One region of the Antricoccus suffuscus genome, then DNA from elsewhere that is predicted to be linked to it. Evidence: riboswitches for the same ligand, from Rfam matches in the RefSeq annotation. Region 1 holds a riboswitch; each other region holds the start of a gene.

What was found. Region 1 has a riboswitch for S-adenosylmethionine ahead of CLV47_RS15870 (DUF1737 domain-containing protein). Riboswitches for the same ligand answer to the same signal wherever they lie in the genome.
Region 2: linked by a shared signal. The riboswitch ahead of CLV47_RS07025 (aminotransferase class V-fold PLP-dependent enzyme) and the one ahead of CLV47_RS15870 (DUF1737 domain-containing protein) in region 1 are both predicted to bind S-adenosylmethionine.
Region 3: linked by a shared signal. The riboswitch ahead of CLV47_RS09455 (MFS transporter) and the one ahead of CLV47_RS15870 (DUF1737 domain-containing protein) in region 1 are both predicted to bind S-adenosylmethionine.

Annotation. Positions count from the first base shown of each region.
Region 1 is NZ_PVUE01000015.1:38,785-49,433, reverse strand. It holds gene CLV47_RS15895 (pyridoxal-phosphate-dependent aminotransferase family protein) at 1-570, opposite strand, end outside; gene CLV47_RS15890 (thioesterase family protein) at 603-1,400, opposite strand; gene CLV47_RS15885 (permease prefix domain 1-containing protein) at 1,452-2,789, opposite strand; gene CLV47_RS15880 (PadR family transcriptional regulator) at 2,792-3,139, opposite strand; gene CLV47_RS15875 (LLM class flavin-dependent oxidoreductase) at 3,312-4,481, opposite strand; SAM riboswitch class IV at 4,653-4,757, shown strand; gene CLV47_RS15870 (DUF1737 domain-containing protein) at 4,769-4,981, shown strand; gene CLV47_RS15865 (rhodanese-like domain-containing protein) at 4,978-5,343, shown strand; gene CLV47_RS15860 (O-succinylhomoserine sulfhydrylase) at 5,340-6,572, shown strand; gene aspS (aspartate--tRNA ligase) at 6,841-8,622, opposite strand; gene hisS (histidine--tRNA ligase) at 8,619-9,947, opposite strand; gene CLV47_RS15845 (MBL fold metallo-hydrolase) at 9,975-10,646, opposite strand.
Region 2 is NZ_PVUE01000004.1:125,979-136,627, forward strand. It holds gene CLV47_RS07005 (hypothetical protein) at 1-1,782, opposite strand, end outside; gene CLV47_RS07010 (hypothetical protein) at 1,782-2,135, opposite strand; gene CLV47_RS07015 (hypothetical protein) at 2,244-4,706, opposite strand; gene CLV47_RS07020 (MBL fold metallo-hydrolase) at 4,731-5,531, opposite strand; SAM riboswitch class IV at 5,630-5,746, shown strand; gene CLV47_RS07025 (aminotransferase class V-fold PLP-dependent enzyme) at 5,817-7,202, shown strand; gene CLV47_RS07030 (PPOX class F420-dependent oxidoreductase) at 7,299-7,781, opposite strand; gene CLV47_RS07035 (enoyl-CoA hydratase/isomerase family protein) at 8,027-8,779, shown strand; gene CLV47_RS07040 (alpha/beta hydrolase family protein) at 8,794-9,426, shown strand; gene CLV47_RS07045 (hypothetical protein) at 9,625-10,542, shown strand; gene CLV47_RS07050 (LPXTG cell wall anchor domain-containing protein) at 10,643-10,649, opposite strand, start outside.
Region 3 is NZ_PVUE01000006.1:175,256-185,904, reverse strand. It holds gene CLV47_RS09475 (CaiB/BaiF CoA transferase family protein) at 1-1,023, opposite strand, end outside; gene CLV47_RS09470 (SRPBCC family protein) at 1,271-1,726, shown strand; gene CLV47_RS09465 (ArsR/SmtB family transcription factor) at 1,713-2,045, shown strand; gene CLV47_RS09460 (LLM class flavin-dependent oxidoreductase) at 2,142-3,524, opposite strand; gene CLV47_RS09455 (MFS transporter) at 3,521-4,876, opposite strand; SAM riboswitch class IV at 5,083-5,198, opposite strand; gene CLV47_RS09450 (MFS transporter) at 5,278-6,543, shown strand; gene CLV47_RS09445 (DUF2252 domain-containing protein) at 6,540-7,889, opposite strand; gene CLV47_RS09440 (MFS transporter) at 8,003-9,265, shown strand; gene CLV47_RS09435 (glycine-rich protein) at 9,496-10,649, shown strand, end outside.

The DNA.
Region 1 (10,649 bases):
GGCGTAGCCGACGTCGATGCCCCACTCGTCGGCGCACAGCTCAATCCCGCCGATCGAGGTGACGGCATCGGCGATCAACAGCGCGTCGCCCTTGAGCGCGCCGAGCGCTGCCATGTCCGATCGCACGCCGGTCGAGGTCTCGGCGTGTACGGCGGCAATCACCTTCGGGTTTGGGTGCGCATCCGCGACCTTCTGCGCGTCTACCGGCGTACCCCACTCATGGTCGACTCGTACGACCTCCGCACCGGCGCGGGCGGCGACGTCGCACATCCTCTCACCGAACAAGCCGTTGACGGCGATGACCGCGACGTCACCGGGTCCGACCGTATTGACGAACGCGGCCTCCATGCCGGCCGAGCCGGTCGCCGACAGCGGCAGGGTGCGCTTGTTGGTCGTCCCCCACGCCGTACGCAGATCCGCGCACGTGTCGTCGAGGATCCGCAGGAACTCCGGATCGAGGTGTCCGAGCAACGGCAGGCCGAGCGCGGCAGTCGCTTCCGGATAGGCGTTTGTCGGCCCGGGACCGAAAAGATGACGTTCGAGGATGGGGTGCGAGTTCTGATCAGCCATGCCTTCAACTTACTGATCCGCCAAATCGCGGTTCAGAGAGGTGCAACCAGAAGGGGTTGCATCGCGGTGCCGATGGCGCCGTCGTTGTCGGCGAGGTCGGCCCGCGCGATCCCCACCCCGTCGTTCGCCAAGGTCGTCTGGGCATCCATATAGACCCATTCGCCTACCGGATGGCGAAGCAGCGTCAGGGTCATAGTCGGCGGGATGAATAGCCACTCGCCGAACGGGAGCGCGTTGGACAAGCCGTTGGCCGAGTCGGCGACCGTGAGTGCGTGCTGAAGCCCGGTCAGTTCGCGTCCGGCGATCAGCGGGATGCGCATCCGGGTCCAGACCTTCGACGGGCCCTGTTGGCCGTAGCTGCCGAGTGCAAACCGCCATTCGATGGCCTCGCCGTACCCCCACCGTCCGATACCTGGGAAGTAGGTCTGCGGTTGCTCATCCGGGAGTGGTTCGACCGCCTGGTCGTGTACGCCGAGGTCGGGCGGCTGGGCACCGGTTGCGATATGCCAGGCGCTGGCGTGTACGACGACCTCCCCGCCGACCGACATCGACGCTTCACTCTTACGGACCCGGCTGCCCGGCCGCGTAACGGCGACCTCGACGGTGCATTCCGCACGCGGGATCGGCCGCAGGAAGTCGACGGTGACGCGTGCCAGTCGCAGGCCCGGACCGCCGGCGAGATCGTCCATGCAGGTCGCCAGCAACGCCGAAGGTGGACCGCCATGCTGGCTATCGGCGTTCCATGGACTCATCGTCGCGAACGTCGGTTCGAACCGCCCGTCGCCCTTCGGAAGATAAAACGCCTCGGGCAGATCCACAGACTCGGTCATGCGCCGTACGTTAGTCGACCGGTTGGTGAGCTCAGCAATGACGCCCAGCCCTCACCTAAACCCAAATATGCCCGGCACAACCAGCACCACGATGGTCGCCCACCCCGCGAATACCGGCAAATACCCCGTCTGCCACCGCTCCAGACGCACCGCCGGAGCCTTCCCGCCAAGCAATCGGCCGATGAGCCAGGCCGTCACCGCAAGATTCGCTAGCAGCACCAGATTCAACCCGAGTGCCGCGATCCGATTAGGCGTGAACCCGAACTCCCCGACCCGTGCCACCATCGATCCCAGCACCAGGACATCGAGCACGATCGCCGCGCCCACCGCGGCAAGGCGGAGCGCATCCATCAACCCCGCTGATCGTCCGGACTCCCGGGCGGAGATCCCGTAGACCACAAGCCCCAAGACGACCAACAGCAGGACATCGAACACGATTAGCAAATTGCGGTCGAACTCGTGCCCAACACCGGCCACCAGGTAGCCAACCGCGGACACCACCAGCATCACGGCAAACAGCGGCGTGAATATCGCCGTCAGCACGGGCGCGAGGTTTTCGATGACACTCTTTTTCTCCTCGACGAGCCACGCCGCAACGACGGTGGCACCCGCTGCACCCGAGGGGGCAACCCAGAGCATGACGCCCTCGATGGCATGCGGCGCGATAGGCGTCAGCACGAGCGCCGACAGGCCAAGCAGTACGCCGCCGCCGAGGGCGATGAGCGCGTAGTAGATCCCCCACTCTCCGGTGAACCGGATGAAGTCCATGCGCCGTCCCGGCGAACGTACGTCGCCGCCGACGTACGCCACACCGACGACGAACCACAACACAATCGGCAGGTGGATCGCCACCAGCACGTCGGTGGTCGCATTGTGAGCGAACGGGAAGACGTTTATCGCGACCGCGAGCACGACTACCGGTGCGGCGAGCGCGAACATCCGATTGCGTGGCATCCGGCGTACCACCGCAAGGTATCCGGCGAGCACCGGCAGCACGAAAAAGCCGACGTCCCGCACGAACCACATGCTGGTCGCATCGGGCGCCCCCGAGAAGAGCCGACCAACTTGGAGCAGCACGGCCGTCAGAACCGCGAACCCGAGCATCATCACCAGCGGTCCGCGGCCACTTCGGCCGGGGCGCGGCATCGCGAGCTGCTTCCAGAGCCGGTCGCCGTGTTCGCGGGCGTATTCGGCGGTAATGGCGTCCACCGCGCCGAGTCTCCTGACCGCGATCAGGAACGCCTCCTCGCGAGAGAGCCCTGCCGACCTCAGCTCGTCGACCTGTTCGCGCAGGTGACTCTCGAGCTCCTCAGCGTCAGCTGCATCAACGGCGCGCCCACACAGGATGGCCTGCCGCCACTCACCGATCAGGCTTTCGACCGTATCCATGCTCATGTTCCCGCGGCCGGAAACGCCGGACCCCAGATACTTCCAAGCGTCCGTGTCGCGGCGACCCACTGGTTCCGCTGTTCGGCCAGCTGGGCGAGGCCGGAGTCCGTGATGTCGTAGTAGCGACGCCGCCTGCCCTCGGACGACTTCCCCCATTCGGCGCTGATGTACTCCAGCCGCTCCAGGCGGTGAAGCAGCGGGTAAAGCATGCCGTCGGTCCACTCGAGATCCCCGCCGGAGAGCTCGCGCACCCGCTTGAGAATGGCGTACCCGTAGCTCCGCTCCTTCGCGAGGATCGCGAGCACCAGTGGGGTCGCCATAGCGGCGACCAGATCCTTGTCGATATTCATGGCGCCTCCCAGGTATGCCAGCATACCTTGTAGCGCTAGGCATTGTAGTTATAGGCATTGACGGTCGAGGTGAGCCGATCGCGGCGTCCCGACCGCAGCTGCTATCGGGCAGACAACGGGGTACGACGAGCCGCGCGCTCGCCGTACCCCGGCACTTCTTTGGTTATCGGTGCTACTTATCTTTTGCGGCGACCTCCGCCTGGTACTTCTCGGTCATGTGCGCGACCGCGGCGAGCTGCTGATCGGAGTACTCCTTCTGCTTACCGCTGGCGATATCGCGCGCCTCGATCGTGGCGGCGGACTGGCCCTGGAACTGCGGCATCACGTGCTGCGCGATGAGCTCGTAAGACCGTCGGGTGGCCTCGGGGTTGGCCCACTCGTGCGCCATCAACAGCATCGTGCCGAACCCCTTGGACTGATTCTTGAGCTTCTCCACCTGGGCTTTGGCGTCCTCCACCGTGCCGATCACGCCTACGCCGGCCTCGTTGACGAAGTCGATCATCTCTTTGAGGTTGTGGCCCTCGACGCCCATCTGCGGGAACGCGGCAATCTTCTGGAAGTAGTTGAACCACTGCTCGATGCCGAACTCGACGTCCTTGTAGGCCTGCTCACGGGTCTCGGCGATGTGCATGATTCCGACCAGCCGCCACGCGTCGCGGTCGACGGTGACGCCGTAGGTCTCGGCACGCTCTTCCATGACGTCCCAGTGCAGCGCGAGCGCGTCGAAACCGTCGGCGGTCAGGGTGGCGCCAATTGATAGCAAGCCGAGCCCGTAACGGCCGGCGAGGCGCGGTCCGCTGGGTGAGGCGACGGCCGCGACCGCGATCTCGAGCTCCTTGGAGTACGGCGCCAGATGCAGATGAGCGTTGATGAGGTTGTGCGTCCTGGTCTGCTGGGTGACCGTTTCGCCCTTGAGCAGACGTACGACGATGTCGAGGGCCTCCGGCAGCAACTCGCGGGTGTCGGTCGGGTCCAGCCCGATCATGGCCGAGTCCGTGGGTAGGGACCCGGGTCCGACGCCGAGCATGACCCGCCCACGGGTCATGTGATCGAGCAGCACCATGCGTTCGGCGACCCACAGCGGATTGTGGTAGCTCAGCGAGGTGACGCCGGTGCCGAGTCGGATGTTCTTGGTCCGTTCGGCGGCCGCCGCGATGAAGATCTCCGGCGACGCGATGATCTCACTGCCGGCGGAGTGATGCTCACCGATCCATGCCTCGTCGTACCCGAGCCGGTCCAAATGCTCCACCAGTTCCAGGTCTCGCTGGATGGCCAGCGTCGGGTTCTCCCCGGCCGGGTGAAACGGGGCCATGAAAATGCCAAAGCCAAGTCTGTCGCTCACAGTGTGCTCCCTTGCTTCGCGGAGGCGGTTCGCCGAGCCGTGACCGATATCACGGAGCCGCCTTGCACCAGTCCTAGCACACTTCCAAGTGCGGACCAAGGAATGCATTGAGCGCCGTACCACAACCTGGTCGACGGAGCTCGGAAGCCGTGAGTATACTAAGCGGTACAGAGTAATGAGGACCAGCGCTAAGCCCTGACTTGCTGGCCGGCAACCCTCTTTTTGCGGCGGGGTGCCTCAGGTGATTACTCGGCAAGATCATTGCAAGCGCGAAAAGGAGAACACCCGTGTCTGACCCCGCGTCGCCTGACGCTCCCCTGTCCTACCGCCTCCTCACCGGCACCGACGACCGCTCGTTCTGCGAGAAGATCTCCGCAGCCCTGGACGACGGCTACGTCCTCTACGGCAGCCCTTCGGTGACCGTCAATGCCGGCCAGGTCGTCGCCGCTCAGGCCGTTGTTCAACCCCACATCCTTACGCATACCCAGGAGACCTCATGACGTACGCCGGAGACCTGACCGTCAGCCAAGCCGTCGACAAACTGCGCGAGGGTGCCGTACTCGTCGACGTACGCACCGTCGACGAGTGGGAGCAGGTCGGCGTACCGGTCACCGATGACGTGGGTACGCCGGCCGTTTTCGTCGAGTGGAACCGTGGCGACGGCTCTCGCAATCCCGACTTCTTGGACGAGATCGCCGACCTCAAAGGAAAAGAGATCCTCTTCCTGTGCCGCTCCGGTCGTCGTTCGATCGACTCGGCCGTCGTCGCTACCGAGGCGGGCCATACGGCGTACAACATCCTCGGCGGCTTCGAGGCCGACGGTGGATGGCAACAGAGCGACCAGCCATGGAAGAAGAAATGACGATGCCGCGACTGGACCCCAACGCAGAGCGCGACCTCGTTGCCGGCTGGAGCCCGCAGACACGAGCGGTGCGCGGCGGACTGGACCGGACCCCGTTTGATGAAACCTCCGAGGCGCTCTTTCTGACATCGGGTTACGTCTTCGAGTCGGCCGAAGCCGCGGAGGCGTCGTTCGCCGGCGAGGTCGAACGCTTCGTCTACTCGCGCTACGGAAACCCAACCGTCGCGGCTTTTCAGGAACGGCTGCGGCTCCTCGAAGGCGCCGAAGCCTGCTTCGCAACAGCAAGCGGGATGTCTGCCGTATTCAATGCCCTTGCAGCCCTGCTGGCCGCCGGCGATCGCGTAGTCGCCTCGCGCAGTCTCTTCGGGTCCTGCTTCGTCGTACTCAATGAGCTCCTGCCGCGGTGGGGCGTCCAGACCGACTTCGTCGACGGCAGCGACCTCGCGCAGTGGGAGGCAGCCCTCTCGACCCCGGCCACCGCCGTCTTCTTCGAGTCACCGTCCAACCCACTGCAGGAGCTGGTGGACGTGCGTACCGTCAGCGAGCTCGCGCACGCGGCTGGCGCCCAGGTGGTCGTCGACAACGTCTTTGCTACCCCGCTGCTGCAGAGCAACCTCGAGCTTGGCGCAGATGTGGTCGTCTATTCCGGCACTAAGCACATGGACGGTCAAGGGCGGGTCCTCGGCGGCGCGATCCTCGGGACCGACGACTTCGTCAACGGTCCGGTCAAGCACCTGATGCGCCATACAGGCCCGGCGCTCAGCCCGTTCAACGCGTGGACGCTGCTCAAGGGCCTGGAGACGATGTCACTGCGCGTGGACTACTCGGTGCGGTCGGCGCTGACGATCGCCGGCTGGCTGGAAAGTCAGCCCGCCGTACGCCGGGTGCTCTATCCCTACTTGGAGTCACATCCGCAGCACGAACTGGCGACGCAGCAAATGAGCGGCGGCGGCACGGTGATCACCTTCGAGCTCGACGCCGGCGCGGGCACGGGTAAGGACGCGGCCTTCGCGCTCCTCAACGGCCTGCGCACGATCGACATCTCCAACAACCTCGGCGATGCGAAGTCCCTGATCACTCATCCGGCGACGACCACGCACCGGGCGATGGGTCCGGAGGGCCGAGCGGCGATCGGACTGAGCGACGGCCTCGTCCGGCTGTCGGTCGGGCTCGAAAGCACCGACGACCTGATCAAGGACCTCGACGCCGCCATCTCTGCGCGTCCCTAAACCGACCGTCCGCGAGCTCCTAGCGCACGACTCATGAGTACGTACCGTCGTGCGGGCGTTTCTCGTCGCCAAAAGGTCACATATGTACCGTTTCGCAACAGGTCCCGTAAGACTTTGCTGCAGATTGGCACAAATGTACGATGGATGATCGGACGTTCGGCGCGTTCATGACGGATCGTCAGGCAACTTCCCCGGATCGTTAGGCAACTTCCCGAGGATCGTTTGGCAACTTCACGCGGATCATCGCGCAACCTCCCGCGGATCGTCGCTAGGACTTGGGCTGGGCGGCCTCGGGCTTGGCGTCCACGCCGGCTTCCTTGCGCTGCTGCGCGGTGATCGGCGCCGGCGCCTGCGTGAGCGCGTCGTATCCGCCCCCGGACTTCGGAAACGCGATCACGTCGCGGATCGAGTCCGATCCGTGCAGCAGCGAGACAATGCGATCCCAGCCGAAGGCGATGCCGCCATGCGGCGGGGCGCCGTACGCGAACGCGTCGAGCAGGAAGCCGAACTTCTCTTGCGCCTCCGCCTCGGTGAGACCCATGATCTCGAAGACGCGCTCTTGTACGTCGCGGCGGTGGATACGAATCGAACCACCGCCGATCTCGTTGCCATTGCAGACGATGTCGTATGCGTACGCCAGCGCGCTGCCCGGGTCGGTGTCAAATGTATCGAGAAACTCCGGCTTGGGCGAGGTGAAGGCGTGATGTACGGCGGTCCATTTGCCGGAGCCGACCGCCACATCGTCGGTCTCGGAGGCAAGCTCGAACATCGGCGCGTCGACGACCCAGAGGAACGACCACGCCGACTCGTCGATGAGGCCACAGCGGCGAGCGATCTCCAGCCGCGCGGCGCCCAGCAGCTCACGGGTCGACTTCACCGCTCCGGCACCGAAGAAGACGCAGTCGCCGCGCTTCGCTCCAACGTGCGCGGCCAGTCCGGCGCGTTCAGCGTCTGACAAGTTCTTTGCGACGGGACCGGTCAGCTCGCCGTCCTCGGCGACAAGAACGTAGGCAAGGCCTTTAGCACCACGCTGTTTGGCCCAGTCCTGCCACGCGTCGAGCGCCCGCCGTGCCTGCGAGGCGCCGCCCGGCATCACCACGGCCCCGACGTACGGCGCCTGGAAGACCCGGAACGGCGTGTCCTTGAAGTAGTCGGTGCACTCGGTCAGCTCTAGATCGCAACGTAGATCGGGTTTGTCCGATCCATAGCGGCGCATCGCATCGTCGTACGTGATCCGCGGCAACGGCGTCGGCAACTCGTGCCCGATCAGGCTCCACAGCGCCTTGACTACTGCCTCGCCGAGCTCGATCACGTCTTCTTGGTCGACGAAGCTCATCTCGATATCGAGCTGCGTGAACTCCGGCTGGCGGTCGGCGCGGAAGTCCTCGTCGCGGTAGCAGCGGGCAATCTGGAAGTAACGCTCCATGCCAGAGACCATCAGCAGCTGCTTGAACAGCTGCGGGCTCTGCGGCAACGCGTACCACGATCCTGGCGACAACCTGGCCGGCACAAGGAAGTCGCGCGCGCCTTCAGGAGTCGAGCGAGTCAGCGTGGGCGTCTCGATCTCGACGAAGTCCCGATCGGCGAGCAGGTCGCGGGCAGCCTTGTTTACCTTGCTGCGTAAGCGAAGTGCGGCCGCGGGACGCTCCCGACGCAGGTCAAGGTAGCGATACTTCAGTCGGGTCTCTTCGCCGACCTCGCCCGAACCCTGTCCATCGACCTGGAACGGGAGCGCCGCGGACTCGTTGAGCACCGTCAGCTGGTCGACGTACACCTCGATCTCCCCCGTCGGAAGCTCAGGGTTTTCGTTGCCCTCTGGGCGCTTTTCTACGACGCCGGTGACCGCGATGCAGAATTCGGAGCGCAGCTTGTGCGCTTGCGCGGCCATATCACCCTCGCGGAAGACGATTTGCGCGACGCCGCTTGAGTCACGCAGGTCGATGAAGATGACGCCGCCGTGATCACGCCGCCGCGACACCCATCCGGCGAGCGCGACGGTCTGGCCGCTGGTCTGTGCGTTGAGGCTGCCAGCGAGGTGCGTGCGAATCACGATTGCTCCTTTTGAATAACGGCGACGAGACGATCGGCCTCGGATGGCGTCCAGGTCTCGGGGTCAGCGGCGATCTGTTCGCCGCTGCGAATGTCTTTGATCTCGTGCGCGCCGTCGTCTCCGACGAACCACACGAAAGGGATGCCGCGCCGATCGGCGTACTTGATCTGCTTGCCGAACTTCGCAGCGCTTGGCGAGACTTCGGTCGGTATCTGCCTGCTGCGTAACGACTTCGCGACTCGGTCGCTGTCTCGACGACGTTCCTCATCGGTCACGGCGACCAGTACGGCGGTTGGTACGCCGCGGGTGGCGGTCACCATCTGCTCGCCGATCAGCCGGCTCACCAGCCGGCTGACCCCGATTGAGAGCCCAACGCCTGGGTACGTCGTCTTGCCGTCGGATGCGAGCTTGTCGTAGCGACCGCCGGAGCAGATCGAGCCAAGCGCCTCGTGCCCCGCCAGCACCGTCTCGTAGACGGTACCGGTGTAGTAGTCGAGTCCGCGGGCGATCTTGAGGTCGGCCACGAGGAATCCCGGCGCGTCCTCGGCCGCCGCGGTGACTACTCGAGCAAGTTCCTCGAGACCCTCATCGAGCAGGTCACCCTGTACGCCGAGGGCGCGCACTTGATCGACGAACGACTCGTCGGTCGCGCTGATGGAGGCTAACGCGAGACACTGCTTCGCTTGCTCCGCAGTCAATCCGTCCGCCGCGAGGAGGTCAGCGACCTTGTCGGGGCCGATCTTGTCGAGCTTGTCTATATGGCGGAACACTGCGGCGGCGTCGTCGATGTCGATGCCGCGATAGAACCCTTCGGCCAGCTTGCGGTTGTTGACGTGCATCCGCGCCTGACCGAGGTCGAGGGCGGCAAACGCGTCCGCGATCACCAGCGGTAGTTCGACTTCGAAGGTCGACGACAGTGTGTCCCGATCAACGACATCGATATCGGCCTGGATAAATTCGCGGAACCTGCCGTTCTGTGGGCGTTCTCCGCGCCAGACCTTCTGGATCTGGTAACGCTTGAACGGAAACTCGAGCTTGCCGGCATTCTCCAGGACGTAACGCGCAAACGGCACGGTCAGGTCGAAATGCAGCGCCAGCTGATCGTGATCTCGCTCGTCGGCGTGCACCCGACGTACGGCGTAGACCTCTTTGTCGATCTCGCCCTTGCGCAGCAAGAAGTCCACGTGCTCGACGGCTCGTGTCTCGATGCCGCTGAATCCGTGCAGTTCGAACGTCTGCCGCAGCGTGTCGAGCACGTGTTGCTCGACGACTCGTTCGCGCGGCAGCCATTCGGGAAAACCCGTCAGCCGGGTAATGCGGGACATGTAGACCTTTCGGAATTATTGAGGGTGTTAGCCGCGCCCCGCGAGCCTTTCGAGCACGAACGGGTTGGTACGGCGTTCGGCGCCGATCGTCGTCTGCGGTCCATGGCCGGGCAGTACGACGGTCGCGTCGTCCATCGGCAGGCAGACCCGCTCGATGGAGTCCATCAGCGTCTCGTGCGATCCACCCGGGCCGTCGCTGCGGCCGACCGAGCCTTGGAACAGCGTGTCGCCGGAGAGCACGACCTGCGCGTCGGGATGCTCGAACTGGAACACCACCGAGCCTTGGGTGTGGCCGGGTGTGTGCCGCGCGGTCAGCTGTACGCCGACAATATCGATCGTCGTACCATCCTTGAGCTCTTCGAAGGTGTCGAACGTGGGTGGTTCCTTGCCGCCAAGCATCTGCGCGATGCCCTGACCATGCCAAGCAAGCGGGTCGGCGGCCATCTCGGCATCGTCGCCGTGGAGGTAAGGGACCATGTCGTATCCGTCGACGAGGGGCGTGACCGACCAGGTGTGGTCGAGGTGCGCGTGCGTAAGAGCGATCGCGACAGGTTTGAGCCTGTGCTCTTTGAGCAGCTCGGTCAGCCCGGGCATCGCGTCCATGCCTGGATCGACGACGATGCACTCCGCGCCCGCTTCGGAAGCGAGTACGTAACAGTTGGTCTGGAAGGCGCCAGCAGGAAATCCGGTAAGTAACACTCG
Region 2 (10,649 bases), on a different contig from region 1:
CTCCTTGCGTGGTAGGTCACCGAGGGACAGGACGTTGGATGTGGAAAGCGCCGAGATGTCGGCGGTGGTCTGGGTGGAAAAGTCCGCTGGCGATGTCAATGACTTCACGAAGAACCCGGCGAACCCAATAATCACGACGACAATGACCACGCGGCCTACGAGTGCCGGCTTGTCCGCGCGCCGCACCCGCTTCGTCAACTTCGCTTTTATACGGGCAAAAAGCGACGGTTTCGCTGGCCGAGCGGGTTCAGGTACGACGCGCATCGCGGCTGGAAGACTCTGTGTCGGCCCGGACCCTGGGCGGTCTAGGTCGCGCGCGGCGTGATCCAGTGCGTCCCAAGCGGCGAGCGCGATCTGCCCGGCGTGGGCAGGTTCGTGATCTACGTCGATTCCATGCAACGTCAGCAAATCGGCATATGCGCCGTCGAGTAGTGCTTGGATCTCGGGTGGTTTGGTCAGGCCGCCGTCCTTGCCAAGGTACGGCGCCGTGCTGAGACCGAGATAGCTCGCGGCGAGCGCACTCGAGACGTGGTCGCGCCATTGTTGCCTGCTCTGACTGCTCACCGGCCGGCGCCGCTCAATCAGGTACTCGAGGCCGAAGCCGACGGCGATGAGGAGCGAGGTCGCGAGCAGCAAGTAGGACACCCAGCGGGGAAAGCTGGTCTCGGGCAGGCTGGGCAGGGGACGGTCGAACGCGTGGCTCTTGATCGCCGATCCGGCGACGTTGGTGACCCAGTCAAGGACCGCGCCGTACTGGGGCGCGGACGCGGCGAAAGAGAATCCGCCCAGTCCGTAGACCTGCATGTAGGCATCGACCATGATCTGCCGGTCCACGCCAGCAGACTCGATCCATTTGCCGGTCATGACAAGTACGGCGTCGTCGGGGTACCTCTGCGCGAGAGCGCCTGCGTAGTCGACCGCCGTACCGGGTGCGGCGTACGGAAGGATCGCGACCTTGAGCGTCTTGCCGGGAGCGACGGCACCCCACGCCTTTTTGTATTCGGGTCGCGGGCTGATCGACGGGTCGACGAACAGATCGCCGGCGTCCAGGGCGGCGGTGATCGGCGCGAGTTCGGCTTCGGTCGGAGGGCGCGTGTCGGTGAGAGCGAGGGTCTTGGCGGTCGTGGCGTCCGAGCCTGCGTGGGTGATGTCCTGATAGTCCGACGTCCCGGGCACGTAGGCGGCCGCGGTCTTGGCGACGTAGACCACCGTCGAGGTCGCATCACCGGTGCGCATCGCTTCCCGCATGGGTACGCCGGTCGAGGGTGTCGAGATGACATACAGATCGGGCCCGGGGAGATAGACCTCCTGACCATGCACCATGACGACCGACAGCCCACGCTTCTGCGCCCAGTATTTCTGCACGGTGTTGTCGCGAACGCGGGTCTTCTCTACGGCGCCGAGCGGGGTCGGTGGGGTGACGACAACGAGCACCTTGGTCCCGGCGGTAGCCGCAATAATCGTGGCGTCATCGAGGTAGGTGTCGGCGCCCGGCATGCGCACGATCTGCCCACCTGACTCGTGCCCGGCGACGGCGGCGAGGAAGTCGTCGCCGGTCCACGAGGGTTCCTCGCTGTCGCTGTCCTGGTTAAACCGCGAGATGCTGTCGGCGACGTCATTACTGATTGCGTTGGCGCCGTCGGTGTTGCTGTTGAACGACGGGCTCGCGGTAGCGGCAATCGTCAGAATCCCGCCCACGAGCGCGAGTACGACGTACGTCGCGAGAAACGCGCGCAGTACGACTAACCACCCGGGGCGACGATGCGCGGTCGTACGACGCACTACTTTCCGCCCTGTTTCCCGTCGTGCGCAACGCCGCTACGCGCTGTGAGCAGTGCCCGCTCGGCCCGCAGCAGCAGTTGATCGGCGCGCCCGCAGACACGCGCCGAACGGCGGTCCTCGGCCGTCGCGAGCAGTGCCTCGGCGGTGTCGCGGATGCCTGCGGCTTCGGAGGTGTCGACGTCGACGGGGCTGGTATCGATCTCGTACGTGACGGCCTCAAGGCGGGCGCGCACGGCCCGGATTGCGGGCGCAAAGGACTTGTTCTGATCGCGTCGTACTCGCAAGTAAGCGGTCAGGAACGCCGCCAGTACGACGATGGCAACGGCGAGAGCGAGGATGAGCCACGTGGGCACGCGCGTCCTCCTCGGTCTACTTTGTCGGTCCGCCCGCGGCGCTTGTACGCCGCCCGCAGATGATATCGGCTGGACTCTGACGTCGTGGCTCATCGATGAGTTCCTGAGCTAGTGCCCCTTGGCCTTCGGCGCGGTGGCGCGTACCTTTTTGCCGAATGCGTCGATGTCGCTGCGGAGCGTGTCGATGTCGCCTGGGTCGACCTCATCGAGCCGTTGCAGGAGCGCCGAATACTCCGCGCCCAGACTCGCCAGCCGCTCGGTATCCGAGGTGGATTCGTCGCGCGCTTTCAGCAGCAGCAGTGCGATGCCGGCGGCTCGCGTGGCGAGCGCTTCGCGTGCGGCCCGCTGCTCGGTCCGTTCACGTTCTCGGGCGGCGGCTTGCCGCGTCCCGGTGCGCACCATCAGGCCGGCGGCGGCCAGCGAGACCGCCAGCCCGGCGGCGATCCAGCCCCACGGCGGCGACGGCGGGTCGTACGTCGTACGGTTGACGTTGTCGATCGAGCCGTCCGCGCCGAGCCGGTCATAGAGCAACGCGAGTTGCCGAACGAGCGGGGCGTTACCGGCCTCGCTGTTCCCCAGACCCGTGTAGTCGTCGATGAGGGAGTACCGGTCGTAGTCACCTTCCTGGACACTTGACCCGATCTCCGCCGAGTCGACCTCACCGTCCTTGATCACGAAGACGACCGCGTCCGGGTAGTTCTTGGCCATGTTGTAGGCCAGGTCGGAGTTGTACTCACCCGATTTGTTGCTGACCGCGACCAGCATGCCGCGATCGCCCACGATGTGCCGCAGTGCCTTGACGTCGACGCCGTCCACGCCGACGGTCATGATGTTCGACGTGCTCAGGGCTGTGACGTTCATGTCCGGATGGTCGTCCATATTCGCTTCGCGGACCTTGTTGAGGAGTAAGAACCCGCCAACGAGACCGCCGATGACGCAGACCGTGATCAGCCAGCCCCTGATTTGATTGTGCATCTTCGTCTGCCGCTCGCGGTCCTCTTTGACGGTGGCCGGGTCCGGCGCGGTGCGCAGAGTTGCCGGCATCGTCTGCGTCGGCCCGGCTTCGGGTCGGTCGAGCGCCGCGGCGGCCTTATCCAGGGCGTGCCAGATCGTGTCCGCCAGATGTTCGGCTCGCTTGTGGCTCTTGTCCACGTTGATGCCGCGCAGGGTGAGCAGGTCGGCGTACGCGCTATCTAGTAGGTGCTGCACCGAGGCCGGTTTGTCGAGGCTGCCGTCCTTGCCGAGGTACGGCGCACTCGAGAGGTCGAGATAGCTGGCGGCGAATCCGCCCGCCACCCGGTCGCGCCAGTGTTGACCGTTTAGCTCGGCGGCGTTCGGGCGTTTCGAGAGCAGAAAATCGACGCCGAAACCGGCCGCAATGACAAGCGACGTGGCCAGGAGCAGATACGACGCCCACCGCGGGAAGCCAGGCTTCGGCAGGACCGGCAGGGGGCGCGCGAACGCGTGACTTTCGGTGGCGGACGCGTCGATGCTGGTGATCCAGTCGAGGATCTTCCCGGCGTGCTGCTGCGAGGCCTCGTCGAGTGCGAAGCCGCCCAGACCGTACGTCTGGATCATGGCGTCGACCATCGTCTGCCGGTTGATGCCTGCCGATTCGACCCACTTGCCGGTCATCACCAGGATGGCGTCGTGAGGGTACTTCTTCTTCAGGGCCGCGGTGTAGTCGATCGCGGTGCCCGGCTTCGCGAACGGGAGGATGACAACTTTGAGTTTCTTGCCGGGTGCGACGTCGCCCCAGGCCTTGTTGTACTTGGGTTTGTGTTTGATGGACGGGTCGACGTAGAGGTTGCCGGAGTTCAATTTTTTGGTGATCGGGGCGAGTTCGGCACTTGTGGGCGCTCGAGTGTCGGTCAGCGCCAGGTCCTTTGCTGTGGTCGCACCGCTGCCCGGCGGGTACTCACGCGGCTGATCGTTTTTGTTCGCGTGTTGGACCGATTCCGTCGCGACGTAGATCACCGATGGGGTCATGTCCGCGGTGCGCATCACCTCACGCATCGGGATTCCGCCCTGCGGCGTCGTACGGATATATAGGTCCGGTCCGGGCAAGTACGCCGCCTGACCGTGAACCATGATGACAGTTAGCCCGCGCTTGGCAGCCCAGAACTTCTGCACCGTGTTGTCGCGGACTCGGGTCTTCTCGACGGCCCCAAGCGGGGTCGGTGGGGTGACCACAACGACGAGATTGCTCCCCGCGATGGCCGCCTCGACAGCCGCGTCATCGAGGTAGGTCTGCGCACCTGGCATTCGCACTATCTGGCCGCCGGAGTCGTGCCCTTTAACCGCGGCGAGGAAGTCGTCGGCGCTCCACGAGGGTTCTTGTTCGGCGGCGCCGCTGTTGAAGCGCGACGTACTGCCGGCCGGGTCCGAGGAAAGTCGGTCCAGTGCGGACGACGAGTCTGACGGGTCGAATGGCGCCGACGGCCCGAAGGTGAGTATGCCGATCCCCGCGACGATCCCGAATACGACGTACAAGGCGAGGACTACCCGCAGCGTCGATGCCCACGGGCCCCGATGGGCGGGCCGTGGTGGCTTACGACGTTTAGATCTCACTCATTGGATGGTAGCGACCGGAGGTCAACGCCCGACGCGTTCCCATCGTCGTACCCCGTCACTCTTGAGGATTCGCCCGAAGGCGAGGTCCGGAAAGTGTCCCGCGGCCACGAGGTCGGCCTTCGCTAGCGCTTCGTCGGCGATCGCATTGCGTACGGCGCTGGCCATCGCGGCGTCGACGTCGTACACCGCCTGCCAGTCGGGTTCGGACAGTTCGACGACCGAGTGCACGATGTCGCCGAGCAGTAGCGCGCGCTGCCCCTCGCTGGAGATGATGAACAGCGTCGTACCGGGAGTGTGCCCGGGCGCCGGCCGCGCGTCGAGGCCGGGCGCGACAGTGTGTTCGGCGTCGAACAGTTCCAACTGCGGCTCGATCGGTTTCAGTTTCTTGACCGCGCCCGGTACGGCGTCGTCGGCGGTCACGAAGTGTGCCCAGTCCGCGGCGTGCGCGCGATATGTCGCGTTCGGGAAGATCACCTGACCTTTCGACGTCGCCCAGCCCACGTGGTCGTAGTGCAGGTGCGTGAACAGAACGTCGGTGACATCGGCGGGCTCGACGCCGTACCCGCGCAGACTGTCAAGGAATCCACCGACCTGGACGTCGTCGGCCTTGATGGTGCCGAGTCCGGTGTCGATGACGATGATGCGGCCACCGGTGCGGATCAGGAACCCGCCGGCGGTCATGTGCAACGCTCCACTGTCGTCGAGGAGTTCGCTGTGACACGCCCAGGCGTCGTCTACGCCGGGCCGACTGAGGATGTCACGGGCCGGCGCCTGCATGGAACCGTCGATGACGGGGAGTACGTCGAGCTGACCGATCTTCATATATACCTCCGAAGTTTGCCTGTTTCATGAATGTAGTCGCCGGCTCCGACGTACCCCGAGTTGACGCGTCACGGGCACGTCTGTCACTATCTTCCCCAGGTCATGAGTACCAGCGTCAAGCCCCGGCTCGCTGGTCGGCAACCCTCCACCGCGGTGGGGTGCTCCGGGTGACGACCAGGCCGTACCTCCAAAACCGGAGGCGGCAAGCGCGGACTCCGAGGACGTCGGTTCTCTCATCCTGAGTTGGATTTCCTACGAGTCCCTTATCCCGAGGGATGTTTTGAGATGACTTCTGTACTCCCAGCTGTCCAGTTCGATGATGCGTTGCATTACCGCGATCCTGAGCTGAACCGCGATTCCGTGCCGGCTTGCGCCGCGGCTCCGGCATGCGACACGCCGTACGCGCGGGTCTCGGGCAGCGACCTTGAAGTCCCGTTGGTGCCCGGCGGCACCATCCGGTATGCCAACTTCGACTATGCCGCAAGCGCTCCCGCCCTCTCTGAGGTCACCGACCGGATCGCCGAACTGCTGCCGTTTTACGCGAGTGTGCATCGCGGCGCGGGCTACGCCTCGCGCGTGTCGACTGCGGCGTACGAAGATGCTCGTGCATCTGTGGCCAGGTTTATCGGGGCGTGCGACGACCAGGTCGTCGTGTTCACCCGCAACACCACCGACTCACTGAATCTTCTTGCCGGCTGCGTGCCGGGGGAGACCGTCGTACTCGACGTCGAGCATCATGCAAACCTGCTGCCTTGGCGTGATGCGCGCATCGTTGAGGCGGCCGGAACTATTGATGAGACGTGCGAGCGGTTGTCCGACGAACTGACCGTCCGCCCAGCGGCGTTGCTTGCTGTCACCGGGGCCTCGAACGTGACTGGTGAGGTGTTGCCGATCGCGCGTCTCGCTGAGATCGCGCATCGCTGCGGTGCAAGGATTGTGGTCGACGGCGCGCAGCTCGTGCCGCACCGCCGGGTGGACTTGGCGGAGTGCGGTGTCGACTATCTAGCGTTCTCCGGACACAAGCTTTATGCGCCATTTGGTGCCGGCGTACTGGTCGGACGGCGCGATTGGCTCGACGATGCTCCGCCGTACCTCGCAGGCGGTGGCGCAGTGATCAACGTGACGGTCGGCGAGGCGATCTGGGCTTCGGCTCCTGCCCGGCACGAGGCCGGGTCTCCCAACGTGCTCGGGGCAGCGGCGATCGCGGCTGCGTGCGACGCGCTCTCGGCACATGACGGCGGGCCGCGCGAGGCCGCGCTGCGCGACCGTTTGTTGGCCGGATTAGCTGGTATCAAAGGGATCGACGTACTTCGTATCTGGGATGACTCGCGCGAATCGGTCGGGATCGTCGCTTTCACGGTCGCCGGCTACGCGCCCGGTCAGGTGGCCGCGTACCTCTCGGCCGAGCATGGGATCGGCGTACGAGATGGACGGTTTTGTGCGCATCCATTGCTGGCGCGCTTTGGTAACGGCGTCGGCGCCGTACGGGCAAGTCTTGGGTTGGGCTCTACGGCGGGCGACGTGGACCGGCTCGTCGCCGCACTCGGTGAGCTAGTGGCGCGGGGTCCGCGCTGGACATACGAGTGCTCCGACGGTCCGTGGAATCCGGTGCCTGAGACGCGCGCGTTCCCGGCGTCCGCAGTCGGCTCCGCAGGGGCGTCACTCTGCTGACGCACGGGCCGCGGGCTAGTCCTCTTGGCGGAGGTTATACGTGTTGGCCGCAATAGCCGCCAACGCGGATGACGTCCTTCGTTACGTCACACGTCGCTACGACTGGGCGTCCAGTCGAGCGGCGACATCGGCCGGGAAGCCGCCGGTCGCGATCGGCCCCCAGCGGGTTGGCGTCACCCGGATCAGCGACTTGTTCTGGACCTTCATCGCCTCGCGGTACTCGTCCCAGTCGGAGTGCTCTCCTGATATAGAGCGGAAGTAGTCGACCAGGCCGTCGAGCGCGTCCGGCATATGGAGGACCTCCGCGTCGCCGTCGACCTGAACGAATGGGCCGTTCCATTCGTCGGAAATCACGCAGATAGAAACCTGGGGGCGGCGTTCGGCGTTGCGGGTCTTGGCCCGCCCCGGGTATGTCGCGATCACGATCCGGCCGCCCTTGTCGACGCCGCCGGTGACCGGCGAGATTTGCGGCGTACCGTCGGCGCGTGTCGTGCTCAGCACCAGTCGGTGACGCGGTCGCACGAACTCCAGGAGCTCATCGAGTCCGACAGTGTCCGAGGTCGCGATGCTTCTAGCCATGCAACAACCCTAGCCCAGCGCGCTCGTCAGAACGGTCGCGGCGATCTGCGGCGTATCTCTGTGAGCCCGACAAATGACCGCAGCGCACGTGTCCGATCCGCGTGCTGGTTTCGGCGTCCGCGCAAGGAAGGCGAGTCGGGCGGTACAGAACCTTGGTCCGTTCGTGTACCGCCGAGACTCATCGGCCGACAGCCGTGGCAAGATCGGCACGTCGTACTGATGAGAACCGAGAGGACCAGATAGCCATGGGCGCACCGCTTGTTGAGGATGTCGACGGCATCCGCTGGATCACGCTAAACCGGCCCGAGATCCTCAATGCCACCACCCTCGACGACCTGCGGGTCATCACCAAGGCGGTCAACGAGTCCGATGGGACTGTCCGCGGCATCGTCCTGACTGGCGCCGGCGACCGCTCGTTCTCAGCCGGCATGCACACCGACACGTTCCACGGTCTCAACCGGCGGGAAGCGTTCGACGCGATCAGTGTCGTCGCGGAGTGTCTGACCGCCGTACGCACCTCACCGAAGCCCGTGATTGCCGTTATTAACGGATTCTGTCTGGGTGCGGCGTTCGAAATGGTGATGTCCGCCGACATCCGCGTTGCGCACGACAAGGTCCTGTTCGGGCTGCCCGAGGTCAAGCTGGGTATTCCGTCCATCGCGGACGCGTCGCTGCTGCAGGAGTACGTCGGCCTCGGCTTCGCCAAGGAGTTCCTGCTGACCGGTGACAACTACCCGGCCACGCAGGCTCCGCTGTCGAGCATCGTGAACAGCTTCGTCGCGCCCGAGGATCTCAAGACCGAGGCAATGCGTTTCATGGACAAACTTTCCGGCCACACGCCAGTCGCGATCGCGGCTCAGAAAGGCCTCATCGAAACCTGGCTCAACACCCCGCTCGCGGTGGGGATCGAGCGTAGCCGCGATGTCTTCGCCGACGTTTTCGTCGACCCGTCGACCGCCAAAGCCATCACCGATTACCGCGCGAGCCTGAAGAAGTAGTCAGGGGCGGCCCGATGAACCGCCGAGTCATCGACATCGATACGCCGACCGGGCCTGCCCGTGCACACGTCACTCGCCCGCCGCGGGCTGTCGGCACGCTGGTCCTCGGGCACGGCGCTGGCGGCGGCATCGGCGCGTCTGATCTTGCCGCGATCGCCGACGCCGTACCGCTGGCCGGGTGGGCCGTCGTACTCGTCGAGATGCCGTGGCGGGTCGCCGGCAAGAAGGTCGCGACTCCGCCGAAGACGCTCGACGCAGGATGGTTGCCGATCGTGGCGTCGTTGATGAGCGGTCGCGGGAAGCTACCGCGGCCGCTGGTTGTCGGTGGCCGCAGCGCGGGTGCGCGCGTGGCCTGCCGTACGGCGCAGGAGGTCGGCGCGGACGGCGTACTGTGTCTGTCGTTTCCGCTGCATCCGCCTGGTAAGCCGGAGAAGTCGCGAGCCTCGGAGCTGCGGCTGCCGTTGGAAGCCGGCTTGCCGCTGCACGTCGTACAGGGTGCGCGTGACCCATTTGGTACGCCGGATGACGTGCGCGCCGAACTACCCGATCCGTCGTACGTCACGGCGGCGGCCGGCACGCATAGCTTCGGCAAACACCCGACGGACGTGACAGCCGCCGTACTCGCCTGGCTCGCCGGCGCCTTCTAACCCACCGCTCGATCCGTCACCTATGTCCGGCGATCCGTCACCTATGTCCGCTCGTCCGTCACGTATGTCCGCTCGTCCGTCACGTATGTCGGCTCGTCCGTCACGTATGCCTTCGCATTTGTCCACAGCTCGGCGTGTCGTCCACAGAATCTGACATCTGATGCGCCCCTCTCGGGTGTTTCGCAGTGGAATCCTCGTATGTCTCTTATCAACGACGGAATGCCGTTCATCAGTCTGGAACACCTAGAGTTCGGCATGACCCGCAAGGAGTTGCGCGACGCGGTTCGTGAGCGTGCGCTACGTCGGCTATTTCGTGGCGTGTACGTCGATGCATCGGTGCCCGACAGCCGAGAACTTCGGGTAACCGGGATAAGGCTCGTCGCCCCTCCACACGCGATCATCTGCGACGGATCCGCGTCCTGGATTTACGGCGTCGATACGTTTCGGCCAAGCGATTGGTTTCGGCTGACCCCGTCAGTCGTAATTCCGCATGGGTCGTCCCGTGTCCGGCACCCCAACGTTGACTGCCGAGAGGCATTCATCGACCCAAATGACGTCATGGAGATCGACTCACTGCTCATCACGACACCTCTGAGAACCACCGCTGACCTGCTGCGACAGATGCGACGACCGTACGCTCTCGCCGCAGCCGACGGATTGGCCAGGGCTAAATTGGTCTGTGTCGATGAGGTCGTGTCCTACGTCCAGCGACTGCGTGGATTTCCTGGAATCGTCCAAGCTCGAGAGTTGGCCAGGCTGATCGACGTGAAATCGGAATCCCCCGGTGAATCATGGACCCGTTTGCGGCTACTGGATGCGGGCTTTCCGCGGCCCCAAGCCCAGATCATCATCAAAGATCAGCAGGGTAACGACGTCTATCGGCTTGACATGGGTTATAGAGAGAAACGTATTGCGGTCGAGTACGACGGTGCGGAGTTTCATACGTCGCCGGAGGACAAAGCGCACGATGAGAGTCGACGCGACTTTCTACGCGAGCAGCTTGGCTGGCGAATCGCAGTAGGAGATAAGAAGTCGATCCTTGGACAAGATGAACGGCTAGAGCTCGAGGTCGGCGGGTGGTTATATGCCGAACCTAACCTTCCACGCATGTGGTGACGGATGGGCGAATTTTCGTGACGGATGGGCGAACTTTCGTGACGGATCGCGCGACATACGTGACGGATCGCGCGACATACGTGACGGATAGGCGAGGGGGTTAGTGG
Region 3 (10,649 bases), on a different contig from region 1:
GCTCCGCGAGAAGCGTGGAGCGACACCGGACTGCACCACGCCGTCGATCTCGATGAGCGCGCCACGCTCACGCAGATGCGTGTTGGCCGCGGCCTCATCGAAGTCCAGCACGGGCGTTACGCAGGCATCGGTGCCGCCGAAGACCTGTTCCCAGTCGGCGCGGGTGCGGGACGCGAAAATCTCGGCAAACTGCTTATTGACGTCGGCCCAGGTGCTTTGGTCCATCTGCGTCGGCAGGTCTTTCGGGTCTAGCTCGAGACCGGTCAGCAGGGCCGCGTAGAACTGCGGCTCGATCGCGCCCACAGCGACGTACTTGCCGTCGGAGCAAGGGTACGTGCGGTAAAACGGTGCGGCACCATCGAGGATGTTGGCCTGCCGGCGGTTCTGCCAGACCCCGCCGTTGAGCAGCGACCAGATGGGCTGGCCGAGGGAACTGACGCCGTCGACAATCGCGGCGTCGACCACCTGGCCGCGTCCGGACTGGCCGCGTTCGTGCAGTGCCGCGAGTACGCCGAGCACGAGATAGAGCGAGCCGCCGCCGAAGTCGCCGACCAGGTTGAGCGGTGGTGACGGTGGGGCATTGGTCGTCCCCATCGCGTGCAGCATGCCGGTCAGCCCGATGTAGTTGATGTCGTGTCCGACCGCCGAGGACAGCGGACCGGCTTGACCCCAGCCGGTCATCCGCGCGAACACGAGCCCGGGGTTGGACTCGGTGAACTCGTCCGGTCCGATTCCGAGGCGTTCGGCCACGCCGGGGCGAAATCCGTCGATGACGACGTCGGCCTTAGTGATTAACGCGCGAACGAGGGCCACGCCTTCGTCGGTCTTCATGTCGGCGGCAACCGAGCGGCGTCCGCGCTGTGACCAGTCGGTTTTCGCGCCGTTGCGCAGACTCAGCCCGCCCGCGGGTCGCTCCACCCGTACGGCGTCGGCGCCGAGATCGGACAGCAACATTGCCGCATGGGGTCCGGGCCCGATGCCGCCCAGTTCGACGACCTTCAGACCGGTGAGTGGTCCAGCCATGGAGTGCTCCTTCGTTAGTGATGCGTAGGGTTTTTCGCTATGTCGCACATTAGCCGGAACGGCCCGCCACGGCTTGCTTCGGCCAGGAATCGATGCCTCGACCGGCGTCTTTCCTACTTGGTGCGGGGTCTCGCCAGGCTCGTGACGCGCTCCGGTCCACAACTTATCTGCAACTGAAGTGTTGCGCTATCGAAGTTGTAGTGCAACACTGATGTTGCACTTAACGCATAAGGGAAAGGTACAGGACATGGACAACATGGACCGCATCGAGCGGGAGATTGCAATCGACGCATCGGCGTCTCGAGTATGGGGCCTGATCAGCCAGCCCGGTTGGTACATCAACAACGGTGAGATCACCGAACAGCGGATCGAGCAACGCGGAGACCTGCAGGTAGTGCACCACGCCGAATACGGCGAATTCGCGTTTCGCACGGTCGAGTTAGATGAGCCGAAGTATGCGGCATTCCGCTGGCTCATCGACAAGGACGACACGGACAGCACGTCGACTCTGGTCGAGTTCTGGATCGAGGAAACCGCGCCCGACGCGGTGCTTCTACGAGTCGCCGAGAGTGGTTTCGAGTCGCTGTCCGAGAGTGCCGAGCAACGCCGCGCGCGGTTCGATGACCATGCCGACGGCTGGACCAAAGAGATTGCTTTGGCTGCAAAGCATCTTGCCCAGGTCGGTGCCGATGCCGACCGGTGAGCCAGCCGCCGGCCAGGTGGCCGTGTTTGCGGCGCTCGCCGACGACACTCGATGGGGAATCCTTACCCGTCTCGGCCGGGCGCCGGCCTCGGCGTCCGCGCTTGCCGCGGAGCTTCCGGTCAGTCGTCAGGCGATTGCGCGACACCTCGGCGTACTCGAGGAAGTCGGACTCGTGTCCGCAGAGCGACGCGGACGAGAGCTGCAGTACGTCGCCCTCGGGGCGCGCCTGGTCACTGTCGCGGCCGACCTCGAGCGCATCGCTTCCGGCTGGGACCGTCGGTTGTCACGCATCAAGGCGGTAGCCGAGGGGCGATCGTAGATCTGGTGCTTCGGGAAAGGAAGGTGGCGCTTCGGGCGGATAATGCCCTACCCGAAGCGTCGGGTTCCTGTCCGAGGTGCCATTCCCGTGCTCGGATCAGCGAGGCGTGGGCGCGGCGATCTGCAGCGAGCGCGCGTAGTGCGCTGCGGATAACCGCGCGCCATCGCCGGTGCCGAGACGCTCGCGCAGGCTCGCGGGTGTAGCCGGCGCTGGTGCGACGAGTCCGCGGCGACGTAACTCCGGCACCAGGTGCGTGACGATGTCGGTGAAGGTCCCCGGCCGGGTCACATACATGAAGTTGAACCCGTCGACGTCGGCTTCCTGCTGCCATTCCTCGAGCGTGTCCGCCACCGTGGTGGGGGAGCCGGCCATGACGGGTCCCCGGCCGCCGATGCTGACCCAGCGCGCCAACTCTTCTACGGTCCACTCATGATCGGCGTCGCGCGTGAAGGCATCCAGGGCCGATCGATTCGCGTCCGTGGTGATGTGCACGAGCGGCGCGTCGTACGGGTACTCGGCGAGGTCGACCCCTGTCCAGCCGCCGAACAACGCGAGTGCCCCGCTGAGGCTTGCCGATTGGCGGTAGCTTTCCAGAAGGTCGGCCGCCTCCTCGTCGGATTCACGCACGATCGCGGTCAGCCCCGCGATGATCTTGATGGAGTATGGATCTCGGCCGGCCTTCTCGGCCTCTTCGCGCAGGGCCGAAGTGGTACGCCGCACAGCAGCCGGAGTCGGGCCGATGACAAAGATTGCCTCAGCATGCTTGGCGGCGAACTGACGGCCTCTAGGTGACGCGCCGGCCTGGAAAATCACCGGGGTCCGCTGCGGCGAGGGCTCACACAGGAACGCGCCGGGTACGTCGTAGTACTGGCCGTGATGGCCTATGTCATGCACCTTCGCCGGGTCGGCGTAGATGCCGCGCTCACGGTCACGGACGACCGCGTCGTCCTCCCACGAGTGTTCCCAGAGCTTGTAGCAGACCTCAAGGTATTCGTCGGCGATCTCGTAGCGTTCGTCGTGGGGGATCTGCGCGGTAAAGCCGAGGTTCTTGGCTGCCGAGTCGAGGTAACCGGTGACGACGTTCCAGCCGATTCGGCCCTTGGTGAGGTGATCGAGCGTGGTGAAGCGTCGCGCGAGCGCATAGGGCTGTTCGTACGTCGTCGTCACCGTCACGCCGAATCCGAGATTCTTGGTGGCGGCCGCCATCGCCGATATAGCGGGGATCGGATCGCTGACCGGCACCTGAGCGCCCACCCGGACGGCCTCGTCACGGGACCCGCCGTAGACGTCGTACGTGCCCAGTACGTCGGCGAGGAACAGCGAGTCGAATCCGCCATCCTCAAGGAGGCGCGCCAGGTCGATCCAATGTTCGAGGCTCGTGTAGTCGGCGCTTTGATCATCGTCGCGTGCCCATAGGCCGGGCGACTGGTGTCCGACACAGGCCATGGCGAATGCGTTGAGGGATAGCTTGCGGTTCATCGGGCACCTACCAGTTCGTTGGGGGATTCGGGCGTAGTTGGAGTAGGGGTCACATGTCGGGTCTCTTTGGCGAAGTAGGCCCCGGTCGCTGAAAGTACTGCCAGGAATGCGATGTACGCCGCCACAAGCCACGGTGCGTTAGCGCCAACACCGAGCAGCCACGCCGCGGCAAGAGGAGTCAAGCCACCGCCGAGTACGGCGCCAATCGCGTAGCCAAGTGAGGCGCCGCTGTAGCGCACTTGGGTGGGGAACAGCTCGGAGAACATCGCTCCCTGCGCGCCGTACTGGCTGTCGTGTCCGATGTTGATGCCGAGGATGAACGTCACGATGATCAGCACGCTAGAACCGGTGTCGAGCAGCAGGAAGGCCGGAGCGACGAACACGGCAGTGAAGATTGCGCCGAACAGGTAGACCGGCCGGCGTCCTAATCGGTCGGATAGGGCGCCCCATAGCGGCGTACTGGCCAGGCCGATCACCGACGCGATAATGGTCGCGACGAGGCCGATGTCGGCGCCGTCCGCGCGGACGTGGTTGGCGAGGTAGGTCAGTGCAAACACGGTGTAGAGGGTGAATGAGCCGATTTGGCCGAGGCGCATCGCGACGGCCAGCAGCACTTCGCGGGAGTTGCTCCGGAACACCTCGACGACGGGCGCCTTCTCCAAGCGGTCCTCGTCGCGCAGGGCGAGGAACTCGGCCGATTCGGTGATGGACAACCGCACAATCAATCCGACGACGACGAGTACGGCGCTGGCGATGAAGGGAATCCGCCAACCCCAGGACAGGAAGGCCTCGTGACCGACCAATGCCTGAACTCCGGCGTACGTCGAGGTCGCGAGGATCATGCCCGCGGCCGAGCCGGTCTGCGGGATTGCGCCATACAAGCCTCGTCGTTTGGCCGGGGCGTGTTCGACCGCAAGCAATACCGCGCCACCCCATTCGCTGCCTGCCGAGAGCCCTTGGAGAAGACGCAGCAGGATTAGCAGGAGAGGGGCGGCAATGCCGATCGTGGCGTAGGTCGGAAGGAAACCAACGAGGAAGGTAGCGGTTCCCATCAGGAGCAGGGATGCCACGAGCACACGTTTGCGACCGATCCGGTCACCGAGGTGTCCGGCGATCGCACCGCCGAGCGGGCGGGCCAAGAATCCGACGGCGTACGTCGCGAAGGAGGCGAGCACGCCGCCCGACGCGCTGGCGCCCGGGAAGAACAGCGGGCCGAGGATAAGCGCCGAGGCGGTGCCGTAGATGTAGAAGTCGTACCACTCGATTGCGGTGCCGACGAACGATGCCGCGGCGACCTTTCGGGTGGAATTGCGGACTCGGACAGGAGCCGCAGTCGAGACAGGTGCGGACACAAGTTTCCTTTCAGGGCAGGCCTGTAGCGCCGCCGACGTAATGGCAAGCGTGCAGAGACCCGCGAAGGGGAGCGAGGGGTGGCGAGCGGCCGCAGGCGCGCTCGAAATAGCCTGTACCGCGGTGCGGGTCAGGCGCTAAATGGTGATTAGCTCAGTCAGCAACAACAGCGCGACATGGTGGAACTCCTACATACCGAAGCCCAATGGGCTTGCACTTGCAGGGACTCGGATGAGACCTGCCTGGTCGTTATCCGGAGCACCCCGCCGCAAGTACGAGGGTTGCTGCCCAGCCAGCCGGACCTTGTCACTGGGGCTCGTAACCTTGTTAAACACGTTAGCACGCAGCGGTTCGACGATATATGTGACCTTTGTCAGCGGCGCGTGGGCATAGAGTCCGAAACATGGCTGCTGCGCGATTTCCCGGTCGGATGGTGGTTGCTGGCTGCTTCATTACCTTGATGACGACGTCGGGTCTGTCCTTCTATGGGCTCGCCGTGTACCTGAACGCGTTCAGCAACGAGCGCGGCTGGTCGCTGTCGTCGATCTCGCTTGCGAGCACGGTGTTCTTCGTGTCCTCGGGCGTCCTCGGCTATTTCGTCGCGAAACTGATCGCACGCTTCGATGCGCGGCGAGTCATGGTGGCCGGCGCGATCGTCGGAGCGGTCGCGCTTGCGTTACTCGGCCAGGCGCACGAGCGGTGGCAGCTCTATCTCATCTACGCGGTCTTCGCGTTTGGGTTCGGGGCCGCTGGCCTGATACCGACTACGACGGTCGTCACTCGCTGGTATCAAAGCGGTCGGGCGGTCGCGCTCGCCGTCACGTCCACCGGCCTGTCGGTCGGGGGCATGGTGCTCACGCCGATCGCGAAATGGCTGTCCGACGCCGTCGGTCTCGCCAAGGCCTCGCCGATCCTGGCCATTGTCTGGTTGGTCGGCACGGTGCCGGTCATCGTATTCATGATCAAACCTGCACCGCAGGCGATGGGGTGGTTACCGGACGGTGCGCACGTCGAACGCAACGTCGTGCCGCCGGCGCCCACCGGTGAACTATTCGCGACTGCTTGGCGGTCGCGGTTCTTCCGCTCGATGACCGTCGCCTACGTGCTGATCATGGCGGCGCAGGTCGGCGGCCTTCAGCAGATCGTGAAGCTGACCCAAGAACGCGCTGGTCCGGTTGCGGCCGCGTTCGCGACGTTCGCCGTCGCCGCGATGTCCGTGGTGGCCCGGCTCGCAGGCGGCCGGATGGTCAATCGACTGCCGATGACTGCATTCGCCGTTGGGCTTGGACTCACCCAAGGCGCCTCGCTGGTCCTCATGGCATTTTCCTATTGGACCTGGGCACTGTTCGGAACGATCCTGGTATTCGGCGCGACTATCGGCAATATCGTGCTGATGCAGTCGGTGCTGATCGGGCACCATTTCGGCGTACGCGACTACGGGCGCCTGTTCAGCGTGTCCAGGTTGTTCGTAGTCGTCGGTACGGCGGGCGGTCCGTTCCTGCTGGGCTGGCTGTACGACGTGACCGGTAGTTACGAGGTGCCGTACATCATCGCGGGCGCGCTGTCGGTATCCGGCGCCGTAGTCATGTCGCTGGCTGGCCGGGCCACCGAATATCGCGACGACGCGATGGCATCCGAACTCCCCGTCGCCGGTAACGAAGGCGGTTAGCTGTCACGTTCGTGCAGCGTCGGTGATGCCTTACGCAGCGCGTGATAATCCTCGTTCGACTGGCGCGCGTAGGCCAAACCCCACCGCACGACGGCCTCGTCGAACTTAGGTTTATCGCCGAGGTAGCCGGCGATAAACGCGGCATTCGGGCTTTGAGAGTGGGCACGTGCGAGCGCAGTGCCACAGGCCTCCACATACTCGTTGAATACCCTTGGTTCGAGGTCGGCCGCGTCGATGGAGACGTTGCCGTCGCGGAACTGCCGCACGTAATAGGTGTGCTCATGAACCTCGATGTAGCCGAGAAACGGATCAGACACCGCCTGCAAAATGCGTTGATTCGCCACCACGCGGTACCCGTTGTGATCGGTCGGCCCATGCGTCCCGGGTGGAAGCGATGCCGGCGCGACGCCAAACGTAGTGAGCGCGGAGTCGGTGGCCTCTTTAACCTGTAACACAAGTGGTTCACCGCGCGCGCCGGTCATGACGACGATGTAGCAACGCGTGCCGACACTGCCGACGCCGACAACGCGTCGTACGACATCGGTGGCGGTGTACTGGGACAGCAGGACCGAGACATCGGGTGGCAAGGTCGCGCGGTACTGGTCAACAATCTGCGCTACTTCGCGCTCGTCGCCGACGTCGGCGTGCATGAGGGTGGGTGGGTCTTCGACGATGGTGAGCGTTCCGTCCGCGGCACGGCGAGTGATCTTCCTGATCGCCCGCTCAGAGGTACGTCGTTTTGCACCCTTCAGCGCTTGATTGATAACTTTTTGCCACGACGGGTGGAATCGCGGGTCACTTGCCTTGACGTCGGCGCGCACGTAGTAACGCTCAACCGCGCTGAGGTCAAACATCTGGCGCAAGTCGACGCGGTATGCGGCGGCCGCGTGCATCGCGGTCGCGTAGGTCTGTTTGACGCTTCTGCCCTTGTGCTGGGCGGCGATGATGACGCTGGTGACGAAGCGCTTTACGTCCCATTCCCACGGGCCGAAAGCGGCCTCGTCGAAGTCGTTAAGGTCAAACACCATCGTGCGTTGTGGTGAGGCAAACAGGCCGAAGTTGGCTATATGCGCGTCACCGCAAATACACAGGTTGACGCCGGTGACCGTTTCGGTGGCCAGGTCGGCGGCCTGGAGGGCCGCGGTGCCTCGATAGAAGGAAAATGGGTCCTGAAGCATCCGCTCAATGCGCAGCGGGACTAAGTCGGGGAGCCGGCTCTCGTGCTGCCGGGCCAGGATGCCCAGCGGGTCGCGCTTTGGATCCGGCGTATAGACCCGGTGCGCACTGCGCGGAACCCTGGTGCGCGCGGCGATACCCTGCTCGATGAGTTCGTCGTACGTCACCACGTGTTCATGCTCGAACCGGAGTCTGCCCACAGAAGCGTTCACAAAGGACCCCCCGTACAAAGTTGTATGCCCACGGTACGACGTCCTTCGCTTTGCCGATAGAGTCCCGAATCGTGGCTAATGAGCGGTTTCCGGGGCGGATGGTTGTTGCCGGCTGTTTTATTTCACTGACGACGACGTCCGGACTGTGTTTCTACGGGCTCGCGGTGTACCTCAACGCGTTCAGCAACGAACGCGGTTGGTCGTTGTCGTCGATCTCGCTCGCGACGACGGTGTTCTTCGTGACGTCGGGCATCCTCGGGCTGCTCGTGGCGAAGCTAATCGACCGCATCGATGCCCGCAAGGTCATGGTGGTCGGCGCTATCGTCGGTGCGGTTGCGCTTGCCTTACTCGGGCAGGCGCACGAGATATGGCAGCTGTACGCCATTTACATCATCTTCGCGTTCGGTTTCGCCGCGTCGGGCCTGATCCCCACGACCACGGTCGTCACCCGCTGGTATCAGACCGGTCGTGCGGTCGCGCTTTCCGTCGCTTCGACCGGGTTGTCCGTTGGTGGCATGGTGTTCACCCCGATCGCGAAGTGGCTGTCCGACTCAGTCGGCCTCGGGACGGCCTCACCGATCCTGGCGGTCATTTGGCTGCTCGGAACTGTCCCGGTCATCATCTTCATGATCAAGCCGGCGCCACAGCCGATGGGCTGGCTGCCTGACGGCGCGCGCGTCGAGCGTGACATCACGCCCCCGCCGCCGACCGGAGAGGCATACGCTACCGCGGTCCGATCCCGCTTCTTCATCGCAATGGCAATTGCGTATGTGCTGATGATGGCCGCGCAGGTCGGCGGACTACAGCAAATAGTCAAGCTCGCGGAAGAGCGAACCGGCGCTGTCGCAGCGTCGTTCGCGACGCTGGTATTAGCGGGAATGTCTGTGATCGCACGTCTTGCGGCCGGACGAATTGTGCATCGCGTGCCGATGACCGGCTTCACGATCGTCCTCGGGATCCTGCAGGGCGCGTCGTTGGTGGTGATGGCATTTGCCTACGGTGCCTGGGCGCTGTTCGGCACGATCGTGGTCTTCGGCGCGACCGTCGGCAACGTCCTGCTATTGCAGTCGGTGCTGATCGGCCACCGGTTCGGCGTACGCGACTACGGGCGAATCTTCAGCGTGTCGCAGCTGATTGTCGTCGTTGGTACGGCAGGGGGACCGTTCCTGCTCGGCTGGCTATACGACTTGACTGGCAACTATAAGGTGCCCTACCTCGTCGCCGGTGCCCTGTCGGTGTGTGGCGCTGCGGTCATGTCGCTCGCCGGCAAGGCCACCGAATTCAAAGAAGAAGTCGTTGCTGAGGCGGTCGCGCCAGCGGCGATTACACCCTGAAACAATCAGGGCGAACGACGTATCGCGGCACGGCCAGCGCGTACGGCGCGTAGGTATCGGTGCTGTTGCGATGTCGCTTCTGGGTCTTCTTATGTGCAAGTGCATCCCGTAACGTCGGCGAAACTGACGCAATTTGGGGTCTGGCCTGCGCTAATGCTTGATCCCTTGACGAGGGGTTGTGTATGCCAGCAGGGGTCCGTCGTACAAGGAAAGGGCGCTCATCGCGGCGCATGGCCGTCGGAGCGCTACTGCTGGCTCCGTTGGTGGCGGTGACGCTTCCAGGTTTCAGTACGCCGTCCTACGCGGCTCCGGGCCTGCCGAACGGCTGCGTGCAGTCGGGCCAGGTGGTCACGTGCACCTACGGCTACACCGGGGGCGAACAGACATTCACCGTGCCGGACGGGGTGGCGATGGTTGATGTGTCCGCCGTCGGTGCGCCCGGCGGCGCCAATCCGTTTTCGACCGGCGGGCCGGGTGGAACAGCGTCGATTACCGGCTATTCGGTCACGGCCGGGCAGACGCTTTTTGTGGAGGTCGGCGGACCGGGGGCGAACGGCGGTCCCGACGGGTCGGTGGCAGGTGGGTTTAACGGCGGCGGAGACGGTGGTGTCGGTGTTCCCACTGGGGATGGCGACCCGCACGATAACGGCGCTGGTGGCGGTGGTGCGTCGGACGTGCGCACCGTATCCAGCGGCGGTGGCAGTTCGCTGGATTCTCGGCTGGTCGTTGCTCCTGGCGGTGGCGGGGGGTGCTACTCGGCCGACGGTGGTGGTGGACCCGGCGCTGACGGCGCCGATAGTTTCAATGGGTGGTCCGGGGGTGGGGGTGCGAGCGTTAACGGCGGCGGTGCCGCAGGACTAACCGGGGGATCGCCCGGCGCGATCGGTCAAGGCGGTGCCGGAGCGACTCCCACCTTTGACTTGAATGGCGACAGCGGTGGATGCGGTGGTGGCGGCGGTCTCTACGGCGGTGGTGGCGGAGGCTACTTCGCTTCAGGTGGCGGCGGGTCGAGCTATGCGCCCGGCGGCACCACCGGCACCGCGGCGCTCGACGCCGCGCCGCAGGTCGTCATCAGTTATACGTTGACCTCGTTGACCAGTGTCACAGTCGCGGACTCTAGCCTCGTCGGCGGCGGTGAGACGACCGGTACCGTTACGGTGAATCCGGCGAGCGGTAGCGACACGGTCATAGCGTTGTCCGCGTCTTCACCCGCGATCACGTTGCCGGCGACCGTGACGATCCCGGCCGGCGCGACCAGCGCGACGTTCTCGATCAACACCACGGAGGTTGCTGACGCGATCACGACGACGATCACCGCACAACTGGGCGCGACGACCCAGACGACGCAACTTACGGTCACCGCGCAGATCGTTCCCCCGTCAAC